2 regions of the Corynebacterium callunae DSM 20147 genome follow, and region 1 is predicted to be linked to the other one. Evidence: predicted binding sites of a transcription regulator. Region 1 holds the regulator's gene; the other holds the start of a gene.
What was found. The regulator LexA, encoded in region 1, represses DNA repair genes until DNA is damaged. The targets are predictions, from matches to a motif close to CGAACANNTGTTCG.

Region 1 (11,849 bases):
CCTGGACACACCTTTTTAAGTACCAGAGCTTGTCGACGCTGGGCGCCACCGCCTCAGTAACCTTTTTGGTAGTCGGTGGCAAAAGAAAAATACTGTTAGACCAGAAGGTCTAACAGCATTTTTTTGAATCAGCTAGGGAAACTAGCTTTTAGGTGATTACTCAGCGTCTAGGTCGCGCTCGATAAGAGCAGCGATCTTCTCAACAGCCTCGGCGTTATCGGAGGTTACGGTGACCTCGTTGCCGTGCTCTGCGCCCAAAGCCATGATCATCAGGGAAGAAGAGGCATCGGTCTCTTCATCATCGTCAGAACCAACGAGGGTGAGGAAAATGTCATCATCGTACTCGCCAGCTGCTTCAGCGATGATGGATGCAGGACGAGCGTGCAGGCCGACGGAGGAACCAACGGTAACAGTCTTGGAAGCCATTCTAGTTTTCCTTTCTTTGGGCTCTCACTCTATGTGAACGAGAGCACTGTGTTCCAAATCCCTACCAACGGCGGGGAGTTGTTTTAACCTTTTTCAAGTCTACTGAGACTTGGAGTGCAATGCCACGATACCGGACTCAAAAACAATGTCCGTACAGACATCCCGTTAAGCGTTTGCAACCTCGCGAGCTTCAGCTTTTGCGACCTCAGCAGCGGTGGCCTTATTTGGCCAGAATTGCTTAAGCGCAATAACAACCACAGTGGAGACAATGGTGCCGGCGATCAGGGCGATCAACCAGCCCCACCAAGGCTCAATAGCCCAGACCACGAAGATGCCGCCGTGTGGTGCACGTGAACCCACACCAAGAGCCATGGAGATAGCACCGGTGGTTGCGCCACCAGCCATCATGGCTGGGATAACGCGCAGTGGGTCAGCCGCTGCGAAAGGAATCGCGCCTTCGGAGATAAACGCCAGACCAAGCAACCAAGAAGACTTGCCGTTTTCCTGCTCCGCAGGGGTGAAGAGCTTCTTGCGTAGCATGGTAGCGATAGACATTGCGATTGGCGGAACCATACCAGCGGCCATAATAGTGGCCATGATCTGCATAGAAGCCTCGTCACCGGTGGAAAGACCAGCGGTGCCGAATAGATAAGCAGCCTTGTTAACTGGGCCACCGAGGTCGAAGCACATCATGAGGCCGAGGATGATACCGAGCAGCACTGCAGAGGAACCGGACATGGAGCCCAGCCAATCCTGCAGACCAACCATGATGGCAGCCAGTGGACGACCCAAGATCAAGAACATCACAAGACCAACGACCAGGGAGGTCAGCAGCGGGATGATTACCACGGGCATTAGTGACTGAATAACGCGTGGGACCTTCCAGGAGCTGATCCACAGTGCGACAAGTCCAGCGAGGATACCGGTAACCAGACCACCGATGAAGCCAGCGCCGACGGTGACAGAAATTGCACCACCGACAAAGCCCGGTGCGATACCTGGACGGCCAGCAAGGGCGTAGGCGGTGTAACCGGACAACGCGGCGACGATAAAGCCCATGGCGCCCTGGCCTGTGGCAAAGAGGACAGCACCAAAGTAGAGCAGGAAGCCCGAACGATCGAAGGTAGTAGCAACTCCATCGATGTCGATGGTGTTACCAGGCAGGTTGGTCAGGGAGAATTGGGTAGCAATTGCTTGCCAGCCATTGGCCATGTCATAACCGCCGAAGGCAAAACCAAGGGCGAGCAGTAGACCACCGGCAGCCACAAAAGGCACCATGTAGGAAACGCCGGTCATGACAGCTTGCTGGATGCGCTTGCCCCAGCCGAGCTTTTCGCCAACTTCTTCAGCAGCGACAGCTTGTCCAGAACCTGCAACCTTGCGGGCATTAGGGTTCTTAGACGCTGCAATGGCCTCGTCAATCATCTTGGCAGGCTCATTGATTGCGCGCTTGACGCCAGATTCGATAACTGGAATGCCCGCAAAACGCTCGCGATCCTTCACTCCGACGTCGGTAGCAAAGATAACAGCATCGGCAGCTGCAATGATCTTAGGATCCATTGGAGTCACGGCAGAAGAGCCCTGAGTCTCCACAACAAGTTCCACATCATCGCGGCCCTCTGCGGTCTGCGTCAGGGAATCTGCAGCCATATAGGTGTGCGCGATACCGGTAGGGCAGGCGGTAATGGCCACGATACGAGTAACGCTTGACGACGTCGCCGGGGTTGCAGCCGCAGGAGCGGCAGCAACTGGATCCTTAGGTGCTGGGTTGAGAACTGCGTCCACCACGTTGACGATTTCTTCTTCAGTCTTAGCCTCGTGCAGAGCCTGAATGAAGTCCTTCTTAACCAAAGAACGCGCTAGCTTGGACAAGATCTTTAGGTGCTCTTTGCCGCCACCTGCTGGTGCTGCAATGAGGAAAACGATGTCTGCATCGCCGTCTGGTCCGTTGAAGTCAACGGGACGGGTCAAGCGAGCAAAGGCCAAGGTTGGCTCGGATACAGCCTCACTGCGGCAATGGGGGATTGCTACTTTGCCGGGAACACCAGTGCCGGACTTTGCTTCACGCTCAAGGGCGTTTTCTGCAAGTGCTTCAGCAGAGGTGGCGCGACCTGCAGCATGGACGACGGCAGCTAGGCCGTTGATGACATCAGTGGTGGAGCTGCCGAGATCGACATCCAACCTGACAAGAGAGGTATTGATAACGCTACTCATGATGACTCTTTCGAATTCTTAACCTGGGTGACCTCTGCACCAGCTGCGGTGACGTGGTCAGGACGTGGGATTGTGGTGCCGGGCAGAGCCGCGGCGGCGGAACCATAAGAAACTGCTTGCAGAAGTGCATCTTCAATCGTTGCGCCCTTGGTGTGTGCCATCACAAAACCTGCAAGAGCACAGTCGCCAGCACCAACGGTGGAAACAACTTCAATCTTTGGCGTGGAGGAAACCCACGCACCCGCTGCGCTTACCAAGACAGCTCCAGCGGCACCGAGGGTGACAAGAACCTGTTCGATTCCGCGGTTTACCAGAACTTCAGCAGCAGAGATGATGGCGGAGTAATCACCTTGAAGCGCCAAAGCTTCAAGTTCTTCACCATCGGTTTGAGCTAATTGTCCAAGCTCGAGACCATTGGGTTTAATGAGGTTTGGGGCAGCACCTGGCCTTTCTAGATTCTTCCCGATTTCCATCAACGGCTGATCGGAGGTGTCCACTGCCACGCGCACATCAGGACGAGCCTCATGGATTAGCGCAGTAAGCTGTGAATACCAGTCTTTTGGTGCCCCTGGGGGCAGGGAGCCCGCCAGCACAACCCAAACAACCTCGGGCGTCAGCGCGTCGACAAGCATCTTTTCCAAGCTTTTAAGCTTTGCTTCACTCAGTGGAGCACCGGGGCCATTGAGCTTGGTGGTGGTGCCATCAGGCTCGGTGATGGTGGTATTGGTACGCACATTGGAAGCAATGCCGACCGATGCGACAGGTAGTCCGATATCGCGCACGAGCGCAATGAAGGGATCCAACTTGCCAGCTGGGAAGATGGCAAGGGTTTCAAGTCCAGCCAGCTGCACAGCATGGGCCACGTTAATGCCCTTACCGCCGGCTACTGAGGTAACCGAGGTGAGGCGCTGGACAGCACCTCTATTAAGCTGCTCGCCCAAGCTGAGCGTGGAATCAATACTCGGGTTGGGGGTGAATGTAATGATCAAGGGTTAATCACCTGGAAATCTTGATTGGGTAATGCGTGGATATCGTCTGAATCTGTCACTAAAACATCAAAATCAGCGGGTGAAGCAAATCCATGATGCCAGCGTGGTTGTTGTGCAGATGCTGAATGAACTGCCACCGTGAAGCGTGAATTTGCGATCATTGCTTTTTTGATCGGAATAGTTTCTGGATAATCGGTGCTAAGTCCGGCTCTGGAATCAAAGCAATCTGCGTTGACAAAGGCGATGTCGGCGCGCAGCTGAGAAACCATTTTTACGGCCTCCGGACCAATAACTGATTGGCTTTCCCCGTGGACATATCCTCCGAGAATCGCAGCGGTTGTAGCGCCGGAATCCGAAAGTGCAATCACCGCGCCGGGGGAGTTGGTGACTACCGTCCACCGTGCATTTTCGGGAGGATCTCCCAGCACAGTGGCTAATGCGGTACACGCTATCCCTGCGTCGAGGAAAATACTGCGTACCTGAGGATCAATTAGTTGGGCTGCCTTTTCCACCAAATGCAACAAGGTCGGATCAGGTGGTAGGCCTGGAACTTTCAACGGCTTAAGTGTTGACGATGAAGTTCCATCGGGTTCTGGGGTTATAGCCCCGCCATGCACACGCTGAACTAAGCCGTGGGACTCCATTATCCGCAGGTCTCGCCTGATTGTCTCCGAAGTGACATCAAAGTGTTGCGCTAATTCTGCAACGCCAACGCGACCAGTGGGCAATAGCAAAGCCAAGATATTGTGTTGACGCTCAGTTTGAGTCATCTTGGCTCCTTTGGCTTAAACAGGTGCACAACGACGGAACGTTGTGACATTAGTTGTGACAAGAGGAACAGGAAAATGTTGGTTTATTTCCGATTTCTAAATTTTCAGTTGTGGTGAAAAAGTTTGAGATCCTTGCGGAAAAATAGCCCTTTTTAAGGCATTTTTCGCACAATGTGTCTCGCGTCACTAGAATGGTGTTATCGCAAAAATAACTCCCAAAAACCAAGTTAAACTGCGAAAACTTCAAATGTGAGCAGCATCTCATCCTTAGAAATATTGTGCCCTCATAACAACACGCTATGTTGATATGTGTTTGTTTGTCAATATGATTATGTTTGATTAGTTGCACAACTGTTGATTTTGTGGTGATCTTGAGGGAAACAAGTCTCAGACTGTGAGGATAAGGTGGCTATAGTGGCCGATGTGATTCAGGACACCGTACTGAAGGGTACTGGCGTTGTTGGTGGAGTTCGTTATGCAAGCGCAGTGTGGATCACTCCGCGCCCCGAACTTCCCTCCGCAGGCGAAGTAGTTTCGGAAGAAAAGCGCGATGCTGAGCTCGAAAGATTTGATCAGGCAGCAGGAACCGTTTCTGCCCGCCTGTTGGAGCGCTCAGCACATGCTGAGGGCCCAGCTGCTGAGGTCCTCAAGGCGACTGCAGGCATGGTTAATGACCGTGGTTGGCGCAAAGCTGTTATTAAGGGCGTGAAGGGTGGACACCCTGCGGAATACGCCGTAGTTGCAGCAACCACCAAGTTCATCTCCATGTTTGAAGCTGCTGGTGGCCTCATTGCAGAGCGCACCACCGACCTGCGCGATATCCGTGACCGCGTTATCGCAGAGCTCCGCGGCGAAGAAGAGCCAGGCTTGCCTGATGTTTCTGGCCAGGTTGTGCTCTTTGCTGATGACCTTTCCCCAGCAGATACCGCAGCGCTTGATACCGAGCTCTTCGTAGGCTTGGTTACTGAGCTCGGTGGCCCAACCAGCCACACCGCCATCATCGCGCGCCAGCTAAACGTTCCTTGTATTGTCGCCACCGGCCCCAAGATCAAGGACATCAAGTCCGGCGAAAAGGTGCTTATCGACGGCAGCCTCGGCACTATCACCCGTAACGCGGACGAAGCTGAGGCAACCCAGTTGGTTGCTGAGTCTATGGAGCAGGCTGCTCGTATCGCCGAGTGGAAGGGCCCAGCCCAAACTAAGGACGGTCACCGTGTGCAGTTGCTTGCCAACGTCCAAGATGGCAACACCGCACGTCAGGCAGCAGAAACTGAAGCTGAAGGCATTGGCCTCTTCCGTACCGAATTGTGCTTCCTTTCTGCCACTGAAGAGCCTTCTGTAGAAGAGCAGGCAGAGGTTTACTCCCAGGTGCTGGCAGCATTCCCAGAATCCAAGATCGTGGTTCGATCCTTGGATGCCGGTTCCGATAAGCCAGTTCCATTTGCTTCTATGGCAGATGAAATGAACCCTGCTTTGGGCGTGCGTGGTCTGCGTATTGCCCGCGGCAATGTTGAATTGCTCACCCGTCAGCTTGATGCAATTGCCAAGGCTGTTGCAGGTCTTGGCCGTGGCGACGAAGCTCCAACCTGGGTTATGGCACCAATGGTGGCCACCGCTTATGAAGCCAAGTGGTTTGCTGATATGTGTCGCGAGCGCGGACTTATTGCCGGCGCAATGATCGAAGTTCCAGCAGCTTCCCTCATGGCCGATAAGATCATGCCACACCTGGACTTCGTATCCATCGGTACCAATGACCTCACCCAGTACACCATGGCTGCAGACCGCATGTCCCCAGAATTGGCATACCTGACTGATCCTTGGCAGCCAGCGGTTCTGCGTTTGATCAAGCACACCTGTGATGAGGGTCAGCGCTTTGACACCCCAGTTGGTGTTTGTGGCGAAGCAGCCGCTGATCCACTGTTGGCAACTGTTTTGACCGGCCTGGGAGTTAACTCCCTGTCAGCCGCTTCAACTGCACTTGCTGCAGTCGGCGCTCAGCTGGCTGAAGTTGACTTGGAGACCTGTAAGAAGGCTGCCGAGGCAGCTTTGGATGCAGAAGGCGCAACCGAAGCTCGTGCCGCTGTCCGCGCAGTAATCGAAGCAGCAAATAAGTAAGACCTGGAGCCTTAACACTTAGGAGTTAAGGCCCACATGTGAAAGTGGCTCGAAGTTCTGTTGAACTTCGAGCCACTTTTTGTTGTGTTTTTGTGCTAAGTCAGAGCACGGATCTCCACAAATTGTGGTTGCAAGCGGTCTGGGGTGGGAATGAAGTTATCCCACTCACTGCCTTCAGCATTGGCATAAGCCACCGCGCGAGCAAGATTTACTGCCGAATCATCAACTTCCAAATTGGAAGACAAGAAACCCGCCGTGAAAGATTCCCGCCAATTGACACCTTGTTTTCCGGAAGCCTGAGTATAAGTGCATAGCAGTGCTTCATCTTCGGAGACCAAGATTGCCTCGGTGCGCTTGTTGGTGATTATGACCTGCCTAATACCCTTCTTAACCAAGGACTTGGCGGCATTAAGAAGTGGGGCATGATCGCCATGAGCCCACGGATCGCGCAAGCTGCCTGGAGTATGGCCACCGCTGAGTTCAAGTTCTTCAGAGGGAATAATCAAAGTGTCCGGCGCAGTGGCTGCCAGCTGGCGCACTACCGCACGCAAAGCAGCACCAGTGGCAGCGATCGCAACTTTGACATCTGGGTGATATAGGCGCAAGGAACGTACCACGTCCACATACCAAGCTGCTGGAGCGATAGCGGGCAGATTACCGCCTAAGAGAACCCAAGTAGCATCTTCAGCTCGACGCACCACTAGATCGCGCAGAATAGCTAGTTGTGAAATATCCAAAGGCATAGGTGAATGCTTAAAGCGAGTTTCATGGCCGGTGGAATCTCTCATGGTCAGATGCATCGGGATGGGACCTGGAACGGGAATGATCTCATGGGGGAGACCTGCCAAGGTAACCAGGCGCAGATAGTGTGAAATTTCTGGAGCGGGGAATACCGTGAAGGTTTCTACACCGCCATAAAACAGCGTGGCGGCTACACCAGTGCCGAAACCGCCAGCAACGGTAGAGACTTGAGTGATGGGATTTGCCTCACCTATGTTGATGTCACCGCTGACTTCATTGGTGCTGAGCAAATAGGGACTGACTGTAACAGTTAGGATCACTTTGCAATCACAACCTCTATGCCGCGTTCGCGCAACTGGTCCACAAAACTTGTAGGCGCACCGGAGTCCGTGACGATGACATCAATATCATCAATGGAGCCAAAACTTACCAGGTAGTCAGTGCCCATCTTGGTGGAGTCACACAAGACCACCACCTTGTGAGCATTAGTGATCATCGCGGACTTCATTGCCGCTTCTTGTGAATCAGCGGTGGAAAGCCCATGATCAAGGGTTAAAGCATTTGTACCAATAAACACCACATCAGCGCGCATTAGTGCCAAGGTGCGGAGTGCGATATCGCCGACCACTGCCTGGGTAATGGCACGCACACTGCCACCGAGGAGCTGTACATCATCGAGGCCAGCATTCGCCAAATTAAGCGCAATTGGTAGGCAGTTTGTCACGATAGACCATTGTTTGGAATTTGGGTGGTCTGCGATAAGATCTGCCAGCGCAGTTACGGTGGTGCCAGCATCTAGGAATAACCCACCGTGAGAAGTTGGCAAGAATTGCATGGCTGCCTTGGCAATGGAGTATTTGGCAGATGAAGCTGAACGGAAACGAGTGTCCAAGCTTAGCTCGGTGGTTTGGAAAGACTGTGTTGCTACTGCGCCACCGTGCACGCGGTGCACGATGCCTTCTCTATCTAGAACTGCGAGATCTCGTCGAATGGTTTCTGCAGTGACGTTAAAACGTCCTGCTAACTCTGTGACATTTACCCGTCCCTCTACCGCCGTTAATGAGGCAATCTGGCGGCGACGCTCCTCTGCGTACATGTCACTCCCTTAAAGCAAAAAGACAATCTATTGAGTATGTCCGACCTATACTCCTAGTATTTCATTGAATAACGTCCGAATAGGCTTTTTTCTTTTGTGTGTGGCGATCAAAAATCTTGAAATTCACAAAAGTGGGCAGCAATTTTAGTAAATCTCACAAATTGGAGTGGAAAACCCACAGGTAAAACCACTATTAGTGATCCCATTAGGGAAAATCGGACTTTACCCCCAAAAGAGGTAGAAAAAAGCCCCGACTCAGAGTGTTTGCGTGAAACACTCCAAAAGTCGGGGCTTAAAAATGACCTAAAAATTTATAGACTGCGGGCTAAAGCTTTCGCATGACTGAGACGACCTTGCCCATAATCTCAGCATCTTCTCCGGGGATTGGGGCAAAGGAATCATTATGTGGAAGAAGCCAGATTCCCGTGGAATCCTTATGGAACTCTTTCACAGTTGCCTCGCCGTCGAGCATTGCTGCGACAAATTCCCCTTGTTCCGCAACAGGCTGAGAGCGCACGACAACCCAGTCTCCATCAAGAATGCCAGCATCACGCATGGATTCTCCAACAACCTGGAGCATAAAGAGCTCACCATCGCCGACAATGTCTGCGGGAAGTGGGTAGTACTCTTCAATATTTTGCTCAGCCAGGATTGGGCTACCCGCTGCAATCTTTCCAACAACTGGGATAAATGATGCTTGGGCGGCAAATTCGGTAGGGGAGCCCGCTGGAGTCTCAGCCGCTGCCTTCGCCTTCGAATCCGCTTTAGGGGTGCGAGACTCAGTTTCCGGCAAATGGCGAACATCCACTGCGCGAGGCTTATTGGGATCTCTACGGAGGAAACCCTTCTTCTCAAGTTCTTTGAGCTGATAAGCCACGGAGGAAGTGGACTGTAGTCCAGCAGCATCTCCGATCTCTCGGATGCTTGGCGGGTAGCCGCGCAGAACAACCGCGTCTCGAATGACTTCTAGAATGCGACGTTGCCTATCGGACAAGCTGGCTGGATCGGGCCTGCCATTAGGAAGGGTTTTGGCAGTGCGGCTGCCACGACTTCCTCTAATTCCACTTTTCTTTTCAGCGGCCATGGGGTGTTCCTCTCATCAAAGTCTCTAAATTTCTAGGTCTTAAAAGCCGTCAAAGCCCTTTTAGATCACTGCTGGTACCTGCGGATCTAAAAATCTGCTTGCAGCTCAATAGCTATTCGAACTTTTGTAAACAATCTCAATTCCTAACCATACATGTTTTCCAGCGGGAATGGTACGAGTGTTCGAGATTTTTTGAAGAAGTATGGACAATGTTCGAACTGGGTGATATAAATCGAACATAGAAACTTGCTCGAACATGTGAACGGTAACTTTGTTCGAAGATGTCGTAGGTAAGTCTTATGATGTGGGCAGTTTAAAGTGAAAGGTGATTTGAAATGAGTAATCCCGTGGTTGACATGCATAATGATCCAGTAAAGGTGCGTGGAATGGTGGTACCTTCAGCAGCTGTTTGGATGGCTGAGGTTCCAGGTGTTGAGGTTGCTCGATCAGTTAATGTTCGAACGCTTGACAGTTCGAATAAGGGTAAACCTCAGAGCCTGGAAAGTGATCAAATAAAGCGACATCATCCACCGATTTATCGGCCACGGATAGAAATAAATTCCAGCTCGGAAAGTGCTCAAGATTTGAAGAACTATCCCGACGGACGTTCGATTAAAGAACTACTAAAGCAATGGGCTGGTGGCGCGGTATTTGGAATGGTTGTCTTTGTTTGCTTGTTGTGGTCGCAGTCTGGCGAGGAAGAGATCACTCCTACCTTTCCTGAGACTCAAATGGTGGGTGTATCTCTCCGAGATTAGTTTGATCCGGGGATTACTGGCATAGACTGACATGAGCAAATTTTTGAACGCAGTGTTGTAAAAGCATTGCAAATTAAAGGAGTCTGCACGTGTACTGTCCCTTTTGTCAGCATGACCACTCAAAAGTAATTGACTCCCGAGTAATTGATGGTGGAAGTGCCATTAGGCGCCGGCGAGAATGTAATGAATGTGGCGGTCGATTCACTACCGTCGAGAAGGCAATTCTGCTGGTAGTGAAGAGAAATGGGCTGACAGAAGCTTTTAGCCGTGAAAAAGTTATCACCGGTGTGCGTAGGGCATGCCAAGGCCGAGATGTCTCCGACGACGCGCTGAAACGGTTGGCTCAACAAGTAGAGGAGACTGTCCGAAGTAGTGGCAGCTCCCAAATCCGAGCCAATGAAATCGGTTTAGCCATTCTTGATCCGCTGCGCGAACTTGATGAAGTTGCATACCTTCGCTTTGCTTCAGTGTATAAATCATTTGAGAGCGCAGATGACTTTGAAAAAGAGATCAGGCTAATGCGACGCCGTGGTCGGGAATAACCAATATTAGAGAAATCAAGTTCTAAAACTAGAAAAACCTCGATTGGCACCTTTTATTAGGTGCCAATCGAGGTTTTTGATGTGGGAGGAGACTTAGCGCAGTTTGTCCACGGCTTTTCTAATCCGCTGTGGAGAAACAGGCTGCGGGGTTCCCAAACGCTGAGCAAAAAGACTTACTCTCAGCTCTTGGATTTGCCACAAAATATCCTTTACCTCGCGAGTGTTGCGTCTTTGGCTCGGCAGCTTATTTAGACGAGACTCAAGGTATTCCTCGACACCATTAACCTCATCTTGACGGTCTGCATCACGATCGGGATTTTGGCTCATCTCCTCCATTCGAATTTCCATGGCATGGAGATATCGAGGTAAATGGCGCAATCGGCTAATGCCGTGAATGCTAATAGCCTGCTTAGGTAGGAGGAACTTCAGCTGAGACTTCATATCTTCAATTGCTGCGCCAGTCCAATTGGAAAGCTCAGATTTCAGCGTTGCATAGTGCACCAACGCAGGGGCGAGATCTACTACGGTGCGTCGTACAGCAGCTGGTGTTGCCGGCTTCACCTTTTCCAAAAGCACCTGGAATTCCTCAGGGGAGCGAACCGCACCTCCATTGGCAATCATCAAGTCTCTAATGGCAGCGATACGGGCATCACCAACTAAACCTTCTGAGCCACCATGAGGATAGTTATCAACCGCTACCTTTTGCTGCAGCGGCAGGCCCTTGACCATTTGCTTTGCAGAAACCTCAATCTCGCGCATCAAAAGAGTCAAGGTTGCCGTGATCATCGAGGCATCAGCTGCGGCCTTAGTCGGAAGTACCTTTACTGAGACTCCTGTAGGGGAGACAACAAGCGCTGGATAAGCAGAAACCTTTTGACCATCGACGACGGTTTCGATGGTCTCATCAATGGTGCCTAGGGTTTGAGCGGTCCATTCCTTAGTCTCATCTTGTTCTGAGGCTTTAGCGACGCTGGATACAGAGGCTTTGATCTGATTTGCTCGACGTTGCTTTAGCTTGTCCAAGTCTTTATCGCGGTCAACGATCTTGCCGTGCCTATCCACTGCAGCATAGGTAATGCGCAGATGGTCGGGAAGTTTGGAGGGATTAAAATCA
Region 2 (11,849 bases), 450 kb from region 1:
ATCTTCGAGCAGAGTGGACAAAACTGCGCCGTAGATGACCAAATCGTAGCCGTCGAAAAGGATGGAAATGCCAACGATCGCTAGGATCGTATATACAGTGGCACGGTGTTTAGGGCTTTGCCAGCTATTGGTTATTGAGGTGGACACGGCGTTCTCCTTGAATAATGTGAATTGATAGCTTTCATTTGCCTGCCGGTGATGTGATTCACATTTAATCCGCTTATGAAAAATGCTGAAACTAGGGAATGCCCTAAACAGTTCTAGGGGGTACCTGTGCGTTGATAAACCCCCGGTCAGGAGAGGTGAGAGTACTTATTTAAGGCCTCTACCAGCTCCATTCGATTGCGAATTCCGAGCTTTTTATACACCCGGGTGAGGTGATACTCCACAGTTTTGGGGGACAGGAACAATTCCATCGCAACCTCTCTATTGGAGTGTCCGGTAGACACCAACTGTGCAATCTCAAATTCCTGTGGGGTAAGCCCACCGGCCTGTTCATTACGCTGGCCCAATCCACCCACGCGCCTTTCGCGGTTGGCCAAAGTTACCATGGCATGCGCGCCCATATCCTGGAACAAGGAGGAAGCGCGGGCAAACTGTTCATCCGCTCGGCGTCTTTGGCCTTGACGACGAAGAGCCTGACCGTATTCAAAATGAACGTGAGCTCGATAATAGGGAAGCGTAAGGGGCGTTAGCATATCGAGGGCGTCGTCGAAAAGCTTAAAACCTCTCTTGACATCCCCACGGTTAATTAACAGCATTGCCTCAGGCACTGAAATCTTGGCATGGATCGACATAATATCCGAGTTCTTAATCTCATTACGGGTGCGTTCGACCAACGTTTCCGCCTTCTTGATTTCACCAATTCGGATGAGGTGAGTGGCGTGAACATCTTGCCAAGGCCAAAAACCAGGTGCATTAACGTATTTCTGAGTGCTGAGTTTTTCTAAATTAGTACCCGCAACGATTGCTCCTGCCATCTCATTACGCTGGGAATACACCCACATGCGACACATCGCCGAAGGCATGGATTGAATAATAAAAGAATCCTGGTCAGTGGAAAGCCTGCGAATATAGGAACGGGCGAGGTCAAGGTTGCCGCGCGCGGTTGCAACTGTGGCACCCGTCCACAACAGCAATGGCTCCAAAAACTTAATACCAAATTGCTCGGCACGGGCCAGTCCAATTTCCACCGTGCGCGCTGCAGATTCCCATTCCCCAAGTAGTAGTTGGGAACGTGCGAGCCAGCCGTCTTGCCACAAACTAATACGCTCAGAACCACTAATAAAGGTGCGGCGTTCCAGTTTTTGACGAGCAGTTACTGGATCATCATGCACCATGGACAGCCATCCCATAGCCATATGACGCCTTTGTGCATGCAAGGTGGTCTCACCCTGAATAGGAATGTCCTCAGGTAGTTTGCCATCCACAATTGATTGACCAATCAGGGAAATGGACTGCGCCTCAATTTTTTCGCCAGCATCATTTTCACCCCAGGCAACTGCGCGTTCGGCCCAGATTAGCAATTCTTCCGGGCGCCAATCCACTAAGTTGAGCAGCACTTTGCGCTGTGCTAGACGCGGGCCGTGAATAGGATCTACGGGGTCTTGGCGCAAGATCTCCTTAGCGGTTCGTTCCAAGTGACTGCGAGCTTCCGATTGTCTGCCCTCGTGAATTGCCAAATATCCCAGCATGGAATCTTGTTGAATACCTTGTTCGCCAAGGTCCAGGGTGGCAGCGCGAATACGGGCCTGGGGAAGGTCGGCAGCGGCAATAAGGGAATCAATGGACTCCAACATGTACTTATTGGCTTCTTCATTACGAGCCGTGCGGTTTGCTGCCAAAGACAATGCATGAGCTGCTTCCATCCAGTGCCCGGCACGTCCCAATTCATAACCACGTTGGGCCAAAGCCTTCACCGCAGGATTATCAGGCGCTAATGCTGCAAATGCTTGGTGCTGTAAAGATTCATCAATTTGATCCCATATCTGATAATAATCTGCAGCCTTCAGATGCAACTCAGACAAAGTATTCATAGGGGTGCGTGATTGCAGTACTGCGCGGTCGATGGGGAAAACCAAATCGAGACGAGGTGCACCGTCAGAGGGCAGCACTCTTAAAAATCCTTCCCGAATGGCTTGGTCGCAGAGTTCACCGGTGGGATCATTTCCCAAATGCTTAACCAGATCAATAGGGCCACCTGCTGGTAGGACGGCCACCGCCAATAAAACCTGCCAAATCTCCCGCGGCGAGATGCTCAGGCGACGTTTAAGATTGGCCCACCAACTTTGTGGAATAGGCACATTAGGATTAGGGGCTTTCCAGTGATCAGGGGATTCCGCATAAAGAACTTCCTTTACGCGGCCATAAACTCCGCCAGTGATTCTTTGAATATCGGTGGCGGTACTAGCACTGATACGACCGCGAGCAGTGGTGAGAACCAATTGGCGGATCTCTTCAATACTCATAGGCGGGAGCACAAATGAGGCATCGGCAATTTCGGATAATGATATTGAAGCGTCCGGGAAAGCTAATTCTTCATTGTCCAAGCCGATCAAAATTAGGACAAAACGTCCAGAGACCATGCGCATGGCAAATTCGATTAGCTTTTGCATAGATTCCACGTCGGCCCAGTGGACATCGTCGATAATTACGACGGTTGAGGCGTCACGGCGATCGATAACTCCGCGAATAGAGTTCGCGGAATGTGCGCCCAGTTTATGGGCAATGTGGTTGAGCAGGTTGCGTTGACTGTTTTGCAGCCATGACAAGGCGGTTACTCGAACAACGGTCCATCCTTGGAGTGCTTCGGAGAGGTGCGTTCCAAATTCCGTTTTACCAGCGCCTGCTTGGCCACTGATATGAAAGAGTTTTCCTTCGCCCGCTGGTAGCTGGGAAATTAGGGAGCTAATTTCCTGGAGCACAATCGAGGCACGAGGCAAGAAAGCCTGGGAGGAAGAAGGGGTAAAAGGAACTGAAGCAACCATAGTCCGATTCTAATACAAAAAAGGGATTCCTAGCTGCTAAAACAGCTAGGAATCCCTAAGTATCTCCAAGGGTTAACCCTGGTCGCCTCCACCAACTGGCAAAACTGAGCCAGTGATATAAGAAGCTTCTTCAGAAGCGAGGAAGCAAATCGGAGCAGCTTGCTCCTCCAAAGTGCCGTAGCGCTTCATCAAGCTGGAATCAATGGTCTGATCCACAATCTGCTGATACCACTTTTCTTCTTGCTCACCCTCTGGTCCGGGGCCGCGCTTGACTGCACGCTCTGGGGCCAAGGTTCCACCTGGTGCAGTTGCCACCACACGAACCTTGTGAGGTGCTGCCTCATGTGCCAAAGCTGACACGATGCCATTAACACCGCCCTTTGCTGCTGCATAAGGCACGCGGTTGATGCCACCAGTTGCAATGGAGGAGACATTAACAATGGTGCCACCACCGTTGTTAATGAGGATCGGCAAGGCTGCACGGCACATCCACAAGGTGGGGAAGAGGCTACGGTTGATCTCCTTAGTGATCTCTTCCTCGGTGTATTCCTGATAAGGCTTTGCCCAAATGGTGCCACCCACATTGTTGATCACAACGTCGAGGTGCTTGAGGTTTTGGGTCGCGAACTCCAGGGAAGAGGTAGCACCCTCAAAGGTCTCAAGGTCAGCAATGAAGGAGGTGACGGTGCCAGCGCCGGCATCCTGCAATTGCTTTGCAACCTCATGAATGAGGGGAGAGCGATCCACCAACACCAGATTGCCGTCTTCATGAGCAATACGATGCGCCACTGCCATACCGATACCTTGAGCTGCACCGGTAACAACAACACCTTGGCCATAAAAACGCTCCGCGGTGATGTGGGAAGGCTTTTCAGAGATACCTTTTCCTACTGGTGCGCTCATTTGTCGGTTGCCTTGGACATGGTGGAGATACCGTGATCTGCGTGCGCACGAATAATGTCACGCGCAGCATTCAAATCACGCTGAGACACGGCGTCGACAAGCTCAAGGTGCTCAGTGGCAATTGCCGGCTCGATCCACTCAGCGCCCGGAAGGGCAGCCTTCATCTCTTTAACAACCTCGAGGTTCTGGTATGCCGCCATCAACGCTTCGTTGTCGGCACGACGGAAGAGGAACTCGTGGAAGTCAGCGTTTGCCTCGGTGAATTTCACTGCATCGAGGATCTTATCGCCATCCAGGTAGGAGTTTGCGGTCTCGGCCAGGGAACGGAAACGCTCGATGTCGCGATCGCTGAGCTTGTGTAGTGCCAGCTCAAGTGCGCCCAACTCCAAAGCCATACGAGCCTGCAACTGGGTAGCGGAGGAGTGAACCTCGCCGGTTGCCATGCCTGGGGTGGAAACCTCAACCAGGTTGAAGTCTTCCTTAACTTCCTCAGCTTCCACGGTGACCTCGGGGCGACCTGCAGCAGGAGCGGCCGCGGAGGTGAACTTCTCGTAGTAGAAGTCCAAAGGTGGGTTCTCGAGGGAGCTCAAGAACTGGCGGACAGCCTCAACCATTGGTGGAGGACCACAAAGGTAAACGTCAGTATCCTCATCTGGCTCATATTCGCCAGTTAGGTGAGCTGGAACGTAGCCCTTACGTGGGTGCTCGGTGTCCTTGTCAGAAAGCACGGTGATGTAATCAAAGTCGAATTTTTCCTTGAAAGCATCAAGGCGATTAAGTTCAACCAGGTCATGAGTGAAGTTTGCACCATAAACCAAGCGAATTGGAACATCGAGCTTATCGTCTAGCGCCAACTTTTCCAGGATGGCCAAGATTGGAGCCAAGCCGGTACCGCCAGCGAGCAACAGGATGGGGCGAACTGGCTCACGCAGGAAGAATGAACCCATTGGTCCAGTGAGGGTGAGCTTGTCGCCGACCTGTGCATTGTCGGTGAGGTAGGTGGTCATAAGGCCGCCAGGGGTGACCTTGACCAAGAACTGAACACGATCAGACTCGGTGGAGGAAGAGAAGGAATAAGAACGGGTCTGCTCAGAACCAGGAACCAAAATGTTCATGTACTGACCAGGCAAGAATGCGAGGTCCTCGCGGTTTTCCAACTCAATCTCAATGCCGATGGTGGACTCGGAGAAACGCTTGATCTCCTTGAGCTCACCATCAAAGGTGGAAGCGCCGGTTTTTGCCAACACGGAGGTGGTGGCAATTTGCAAGATGAGGTCGGACTTTGGAGTCATCTGGCAAGGCAGGCAGTAGCCTTCATCAGCTTCGTCATCAGAGAGTGCATCTTCGATGTATTCGCCCTCATCAAAGTCGCCGGATTCGCAGAACGCTTTACAAGTTCCGCAGGCGCCGTCGCGGCAGTCGAAAGGAATGTTGATACGTGCCTGGTAGGCGGCATCCGCAACGGTTTGGTCTTCTTCGCAATCAATGAAGCGGGTGATTCCGTCTTCGAAGGCAAGTGCAATTTGGTGTGACATTAAGATGCCTCCTAGACGTGGTAGATGTCGACGATGTGATGAATGTAGTCGTTAGCCAAAACGACCTTCTTCTTCAGGATCTTGGGAGTTTCGCCAGAAACATCAAGAGTCATGAAGGTGTGACCGAAGTAGGTATCGGTGGTGTTGTAGCGGTAGTAGAAGGTGATCCAGTTGAAACGGATATCAACTTCTCCATCACGACGCTCCAGGATTTCCACATTGGTGGTGTTGTGGCCGGTGCGTGGCTCAGGCAGGGAAGTGGAAGAAGAGCGCTCGGTACGGATACGGAATACGCGGTCTTCCAAACCACCACGGTTTGGGTAGTAGATCAAAGAGATTTCAGTTTGTGGGTTCTCGGTGAGTTCACCATTGTCATCCCAGGCTGGCATCCAGAATTCAGCGTCCTCGCGGTAGCACTGGATCCACTCTTCAAACTTGCGATCGTCGAGTAGGCGGGCTTCGTAGTAAAGAAAATCTTCGATCTCAGAACGGGTGATGGTGGCAATTGCAGCGGTCATGAACTTTTCTCCTTAAAAAGATGCTTTTCGACGATTAGTTGCGGGTACGGCGACGGCGGCGTGGCTCAGCGTCAGAAGACTTGGCTGCAGCCTTTGCTTCTTCGCGCTTGTGTGCAGCTGCAACAGTTGCTGCTGCGGTAGCAAGATCATCAGCCTGCTCTTTTTCCTTGATGCTCTGCTTGTTCACTGCAGCCTGCATCAGTTCATGCCAGTATGCGTGCTGAATTGGGTAGAGGCCTTCATCTTCGGTACGAGCGCCGGAGGAGAGAACTTCGTTCATGCCCAGACCCTTTGCAACTTCATTTGGACCCTCAACCTGGTGGCCAAGACCGCGGGTCATGTCATTCCAAGGGAATGCAGTTGCCTGGTAGGTCTTCTGGCAAGAGCGGAACTCTTCCAGGTCATCTGGGGTTGCCATGCCGGTTGCGTTGAAGAAGTCCTCGTACTGGCGGATACGGTTAGCACGGGCTTCTGCGGACTCACCCTTTGGAGCGATGCAGTAGATGGTGACTTCGGTCTGATCAACAGAGATTGGACGGAAGTGACGGATCTGAGAGGAGAACTGATCCATCAGGTAGACGTTAGGGTAGAGGCAAAGGTTGCGGGATGCGCCAACCATGAACTCGCCCTTTTCTTCACCGAACTGCTGCTTGAACTCTTCGCGGCGCTCGTGGAGAGGACGATCCTCTGGGTTGCCCCACCACATCCAAAGGAGCATGTGGCCGTAAGGGTAGGAGAAGTATCCGCCACCTTGCTTGCCCCAGGTGCCAGCGTCCATTGCCTTGGTTTCATTGGCGGATTCACCGGTGCCACGACGGGAAGTGGTTGCAGCGTAGTTCCAGTGGGTGGAGGAAACGTGGTAGCCGTCAGCACCGTTTTCGGTCTGTAGCTTCCAGTTTCCGTCGTAGGTGTAAGTGGAGGAACCGCGTAGTACTTCCAGGCCTTCTGGGGACTGATCTACCAGCATGTCGATGACGGTGCGGGTGTCGCCGAGGTGCTCCTCGAGGGAAACAACGTCAGGGTTGAGGGAACCGAAGAGGAAGCCACGGTAGGACTCGAACTTAGGGACGCGACGCAGATCGTGAGAGCCTTCCTGGCGGAAGTTCTCTGGGTAGGCGCCTTCCTTCTCATCCTTAACCTTGATAAGTGCACCGTCGTTGCTGAAGGTCCAGCCGTGGAATGGGCAGGTCAAGGTGGTGCGGTTGTCAGTCTTGCGACGGCAAAGCATTGCGCCACGGTGGGAGCAAGCGTTGATTAGGCAGTTTAGGGTGCCGTCCTTGGAACGGGTGATAACGATTGGCTGACGTCCGATATAGGTGGTGAAGTAGTCGCCTGGATTAGGGATCTGGGACTCGTGAGCCAGGTAAATCCAGTTGCCTTCAAAGATGTGGCGCATCTCCAGCTCGAAGATCTCTGGGTCGGTGAAGATGTTGCGGTTAACACGGACAATACCCTCTTCTGGGCGGTCCTCGAGTGCATGGTCCAAAACTTGTTGAACGTTATCAAGGTTCTCGATTGGTGTGGACATTGGAAACCTCCGTGGTCTGTCTTTGAATAGGGAGTGCCAACCGGCTGTCATGTTTGGTTCTGGCTCTAGAGCGCTAAGTGACTTTTGAGGGATTGAATGAACCCCTCTGGTGGCGTAACACCAACAATGCCTGAGGAATGAGCTGAATCACATTAGGGGAATTTCTAGGGTTTGTTCGGGGGGTTGTGTTCGCAAGGTGGTATTTTTGGGTTCGAAATGTGGAATGACCAGGATTTTTATGTTCAATTTGCACAAAAATGTCATCAAAAACCGCTTAAATGACTTTTTAGGGGTATTGACGGATCGCATGAATCAGGCCACAGTGTTGTTATCCAGTTGATCGGATCACAATGAAAAACTTCGTTGAAGGTCTTTTGGAAACTGGCTTCGAAATCACCCCCACTAGCGAGGGTTGAACGTATCTCCACCCCCTTTAATTACCCTCTGTATTTAGGAGTATGGCATGACCTCTGTCGAGCAGAACATCGATCCAACCGCCCAGGACTCGGGCAACAAGGCCACTGACAAGTTCAAGGCGAATCGCGTTTCTTCCGACACCTCCAAGGAGCGTGCAAATGCGATTTTCACCGATCTGCTTGCCGCAATCGCTGAGGTAGCTCACAAGCACGAGGTCACCTACGAGGAGTACAACGTCCTCAAGCAGTGGATGATCGACGTCGGAGAATACGGCGAGTGGCCACTATGGCTCGATGTTTTCGTTGAGCACGAGATCGAAGAGATCAACTACAACCGCCACGATTACACCGGCACCAAGGGTTCCATCGAAGGCCCTTACTACGTACAGAACTCCCCTAAGCTTCCTTGGAACGGCGAAATGCCAATGCGTGACAAGGACAAGGCTTGCACCCCACTCTTCTTTGAGGGCCAGGTTACTGACCTCGAGGGCAACGGCCTCGGCGGCGCTGAGATCGAACTCTGGCACGCAGATGAGGATGGTTTCTACTCTCAGTTCGCACCAGGTCTTCCTGAGTGGAACCTCCGTGGCACCATCGTCACCGACGAAGAGGGTCGCTACAACATCAAGACCCTGCAGCCTGCTCCTTACAAGATTCCTCACGACGGCCCAACCGGCTGGTTCATCGAATCCTACGGTGGACACCCATGGCGTCCAGCTCACCTCCACCTGCGCGTTTCCCAACCTGGCTACCGCACCATCACCACCCAGCTTTACTTCGACGGTGGCGAGTACGTGGAGAACGACGTTGCAACCGCTGTTAAGCCAGAGCTCATCCTGAACCCGTCCGTAGCTGAAGACGGCAACCACGTCACCTACCCATTCGTGCTGGACAAGGAAGACTAATCTTCCGTTGATTTCTGCCCGATAAACTAGAGTCCCGTTCACCTTAATGGTGACGGGACTTTTCATACGTAAAGGAAAGAATCTATGTCTGGTCTAAAAATTGTAAAAGTAGAATCCCGAATTCTTGACGTTCCCCTCATTCGCCCGCACGGCTTTGCCACCACTGTCTCCACCGAGCAGCACATTCTGCTCGTCTCCGTGCACCTAGAAAACGGCATTATTGGCTATGGCGAAGGCGTTGTCCCGGGTGGTCCGTGGTGGGGCGGCGAGTCGGTAGAAACCATGAAAGCGCTTGTCGACGGCTACCTCGCCCCAGTGCTACAGGGTCGTAGGGTCTCTGAGCTTGCAGGGATCATGGCGGACCTGGAGCGCGTAGTCGCGCGCGGCCGTTACGCAAAGGCAGCGGTCGACGTCGCAATGCACGATGCCTGGGCGCGCACCCTTGATATTCCAGTTCGGGACCTGCTTGGTGGCACTGTGCGCGACAAGGTTGACGTGACCTGGGCGCTGGGCGTTCTGCCTTTGGACGTTGCCGTTGCGGAAATCGAGGAGCGCATTGAAGAATTTGGCAACAAGTCTTTCAAGCTCAAGATGGGTGCCGGCGATCCGGCTGAAGATACTCGCCGAGTTGCAGAATTGACCCGCGAGGTGGGCGATAAGGTGTCCATTCGTATTGATATCAACGCACGTTGGGATCGTCGTACCGCATTGCAGTACCTGCCAATCCTGGCTGAGGCTGGCGTTGAACTTTTTGAGCAGCCTACCCCTGCCGATGACCTTGAGACTCTGCGTGAGATCACCCGCCGCACCAACGTTTCTGTGATGGCTGATGAGTCCGTATGGACCCCAGCTGAAGCATTGGCAGTGGTAAAAGCTCAGGCAGCTGACGTTATTGCACTGAAGACCACTAAGCATGGTGGACTTCTGGAATCTAAGAAAATCGCTGCCATTGCTGAAGCAGGTGGCCTTGCTTGCCATGGTGCAACTAGTCTTGAAGGCCCAATTGGTACTGCTGCGTCTTTGCAATTTGCTGCTGCAACTAAGGCTATTTCCTATGGCACCGAGCTTTTTGGGCCGCAGCTACTCAAGGACACCTATGTGGTTCAAGAGTTTGAGTACAAAGATGGTCAAGTTGCAATCCCACAAGGTCCAGGCCTAGGCGTCGATATTGACCTGGATAAGGTTAACTTCTATACCCGCAAGTAATTTTAAGGAGGTTTAAATGCTGTTTTTGGCACGTATGGACGTAGTTTTCCCGGACTCCATGGATCCCGAGGTTATGGCCGATTTCCAGGTTAAGGAAAAGGCTTATTCTGCAGACCTGCAGTCTCGTGGAATCATGAAGGCTATCTGGCGAGTTGTTGGGGAATATGCCAACTACTCCATCTTTGATGTTGATGATCATGATGAATTGCACGCTATCTTGAGCGGTTTCCCCATGTTTAAGTACATGAATGTAAAAATTACTGCGCTAGCAAAGCATCCAAATGCGTTGGAGTACTACCTTAAGGGCTAGATTCTTCAACTAAACCGCATTCCCCTGCCTGAGGGATGCGGTTTTCATTTTGCTTAAAATTAGAACATTTGTTTGTTAGAACTCTTGTTTGTGTAGCGATAGGGAAGTAGGATTAGTGATAGTAATCAATCTGGGGAATTGAACTTAGGGGGCGTCAAGAATGGCGTACTTTTCACACCAAGATCCAAGCTGTTCAGAAAGCAAAATTAACTTCCAACTAGCGCAAATGGAAATCCAGCGCTGGTGTCTTCTAATTGATGATCCATCAGTGGATGCTAGTTCCTTGATGATGGAACTTAAGTCCGTTACCGGAGAATCAAAACGCTTTATCGCTCAGGCGATCGATGGAGTTTGGGCTCTAAAAAGCCTTCCTGCTTTGCGGGTGGTGGTGGAAACTCATTTCCATATCCGCATTCCCTACCTTGCACGCATTATGCAAGCTGTAAAACAAGCGGAGGAGGAGCTGTGGCCAGAGCTTGATCTACGTATCGCAGAGCGCCTGAGTCCGCGAGTTCCAGGGCAGATTCTAATGGAAGCTTCGGCGATGGCAGGGCTAATTACCAGGTGGATTAAAGAGTTGGATCCCACCTTTACTGGCAAAAAGAAAGGGCTCAGTGGGCAAGACCGTTCATTGGTATTTCGCCACAGTGAGGGGCGTACATATTTTAGTGGGGATTTTGATGCAGTTACTGGTCAGCGCTTTCAAAAGGTCTTGGAAAAGATAAGGGTTAAAGGTGGTAATTTGGCTGATGCCTTGGTGGATTTCCTGGATCGGAAGACCGAAGTAAAGATCGTGGAACATCTCTTTACCCCACTGGTTGGGGGAGTGTCATGGTTGCCGGGTGCTGGATTTCTATCGCAGGAAGAGTCTGCGCTTTTGGGTGATATGGCAACGCACACTATTGAAATGGATGATGTTGCTACCCGGGTTGAAAAGGGCTATACCCCAAGTCCTTTGCTTAAACTTTATGTCATGGTCAGGGATGGAACCTGCCGACATCCTGGGTGTACGGTATTGGCCCAGAATTGCCAGATTGACCATGTGATCCCCTTTGGGGAAGGTGGGCTCACGGTGATGTGGAACCTCCAGTGTTTATGTGCACATCACCACAATATGAAAACAGACAAGAGGATTAAGGCGACTATTGATGCCATGGGCTGGGTGACGTGGATCGGACCGTGCAATCGGCCGGTAGTCACTGAACCTAGTGGGCCGTTGGCGCAAGAAATGCCAACTGGTAAGTGGGGTCAGACTCTGGCTGATCGTATGGAAGCTAGCTTGAAGCGTCTGCGCAGTTCATTGGAGAGGGAGGGAGAGTAATCCCTTATGCACACCCCTGGTTAACCCCTGGGTGTTCTAGTTTGTGCTGGTTGCGTAATCCTTGGGAGGGGCTGACTAGTTCGCAATGTGAACAGGTTGTCACAGCACTCATTAACACCTACTTTGAGATGCATATCACTACAGTAGAAAGGCCTCTCATGGAGATTCCACACTTCGCCCCAACCGGAGATGACTTTGCTCCTTTGCACTTCCCGGAGTA

Region 2: the regulator LexA is predicted to act here: its motif matches at 10,370-10,383, upstream of H924_RS10195 (HNH endonuclease signature motif containing protein).

What each region holds. Positions count from the first base shown of each region.
Region 1 covers NC_020506.1:1,731,158-1,743,006, reverse strand. The annotation lists gene H924_RS08235 (HPr family phosphocarrier protein) at 157-426, opposite strand; gene H924_RS08230 (PTS fructose transporter subunit IIABC) at 592-2,640, opposite strand; gene H924_RS08225 (1-phosphofructokinase) at 2,637-3,629, opposite strand; gene H924_RS08220 (DeoR/GlpR family DNA-binding transcription regulator) at 3,626-4,399, opposite strand; gene ptsP (phosphoenolpyruvate--protein phosphotransferase) at 4,814-6,514, shown strand; gene H924_RS08210 (carbohydrate kinase family protein) at 6,610-7,575, opposite strand; gene H924_RS08205 (DeoR/GlpR family DNA-binding transcription regulator) at 7,572-8,351, opposite strand; gene lexA (transcriptional repressor LexA) at 8,677-9,435, opposite strand; gene H924_RS08195 (hypothetical protein) at 9,771-10,193, shown strand; gene nrdR (transcriptional regulator NrdR) at 10,283-10,735, shown strand; gene hrpA (ATP-dependent RNA helicase HrpA) at 10,829-11,849, opposite strand, start outside.
Region 2 covers NC_020506.1:2,177,918-2,189,766, reverse strand. The annotation lists gene H924_RS10240 (MFS transporter) at 1-147, opposite strand, end outside; gene H924_RS10235 (helix-turn-helix transcriptional regulator) at 294-2,987, opposite strand; gene H924_RS10230 (1,6-dihydroxycyclohexa-2,4-diene-1-carboxylate dehydrogenase) at 3,060-3,890, opposite strand; gene benC (benzoate 1,2-dioxygenase electron transfer component BenC) at 3,887-5,425, opposite strand; gene benB (benzoate 1,2-dioxygenase small subunit) at 5,437-5,943, opposite strand; gene benA (benzoate 1,2-dioxygenase large subunit) at 5,978-7,471, opposite strand; gene catA (catechol 1,2-dioxygenase) at 7,935-8,792, shown strand; gene H924_RS10205 (muconate/chloromuconate family cycloisomerase) at 8,877-9,998, shown strand; gene catC (muconolactone Delta-isomerase) at 10,015-10,308, shown strand; gene H924_RS10195 (HNH endonuclease signature motif containing protein) at 10,469-11,629, shown strand; gene pcaH (protocatechuate 3,4-dioxygenase subunit beta) at 11,788-11,849, shown strand, end outside.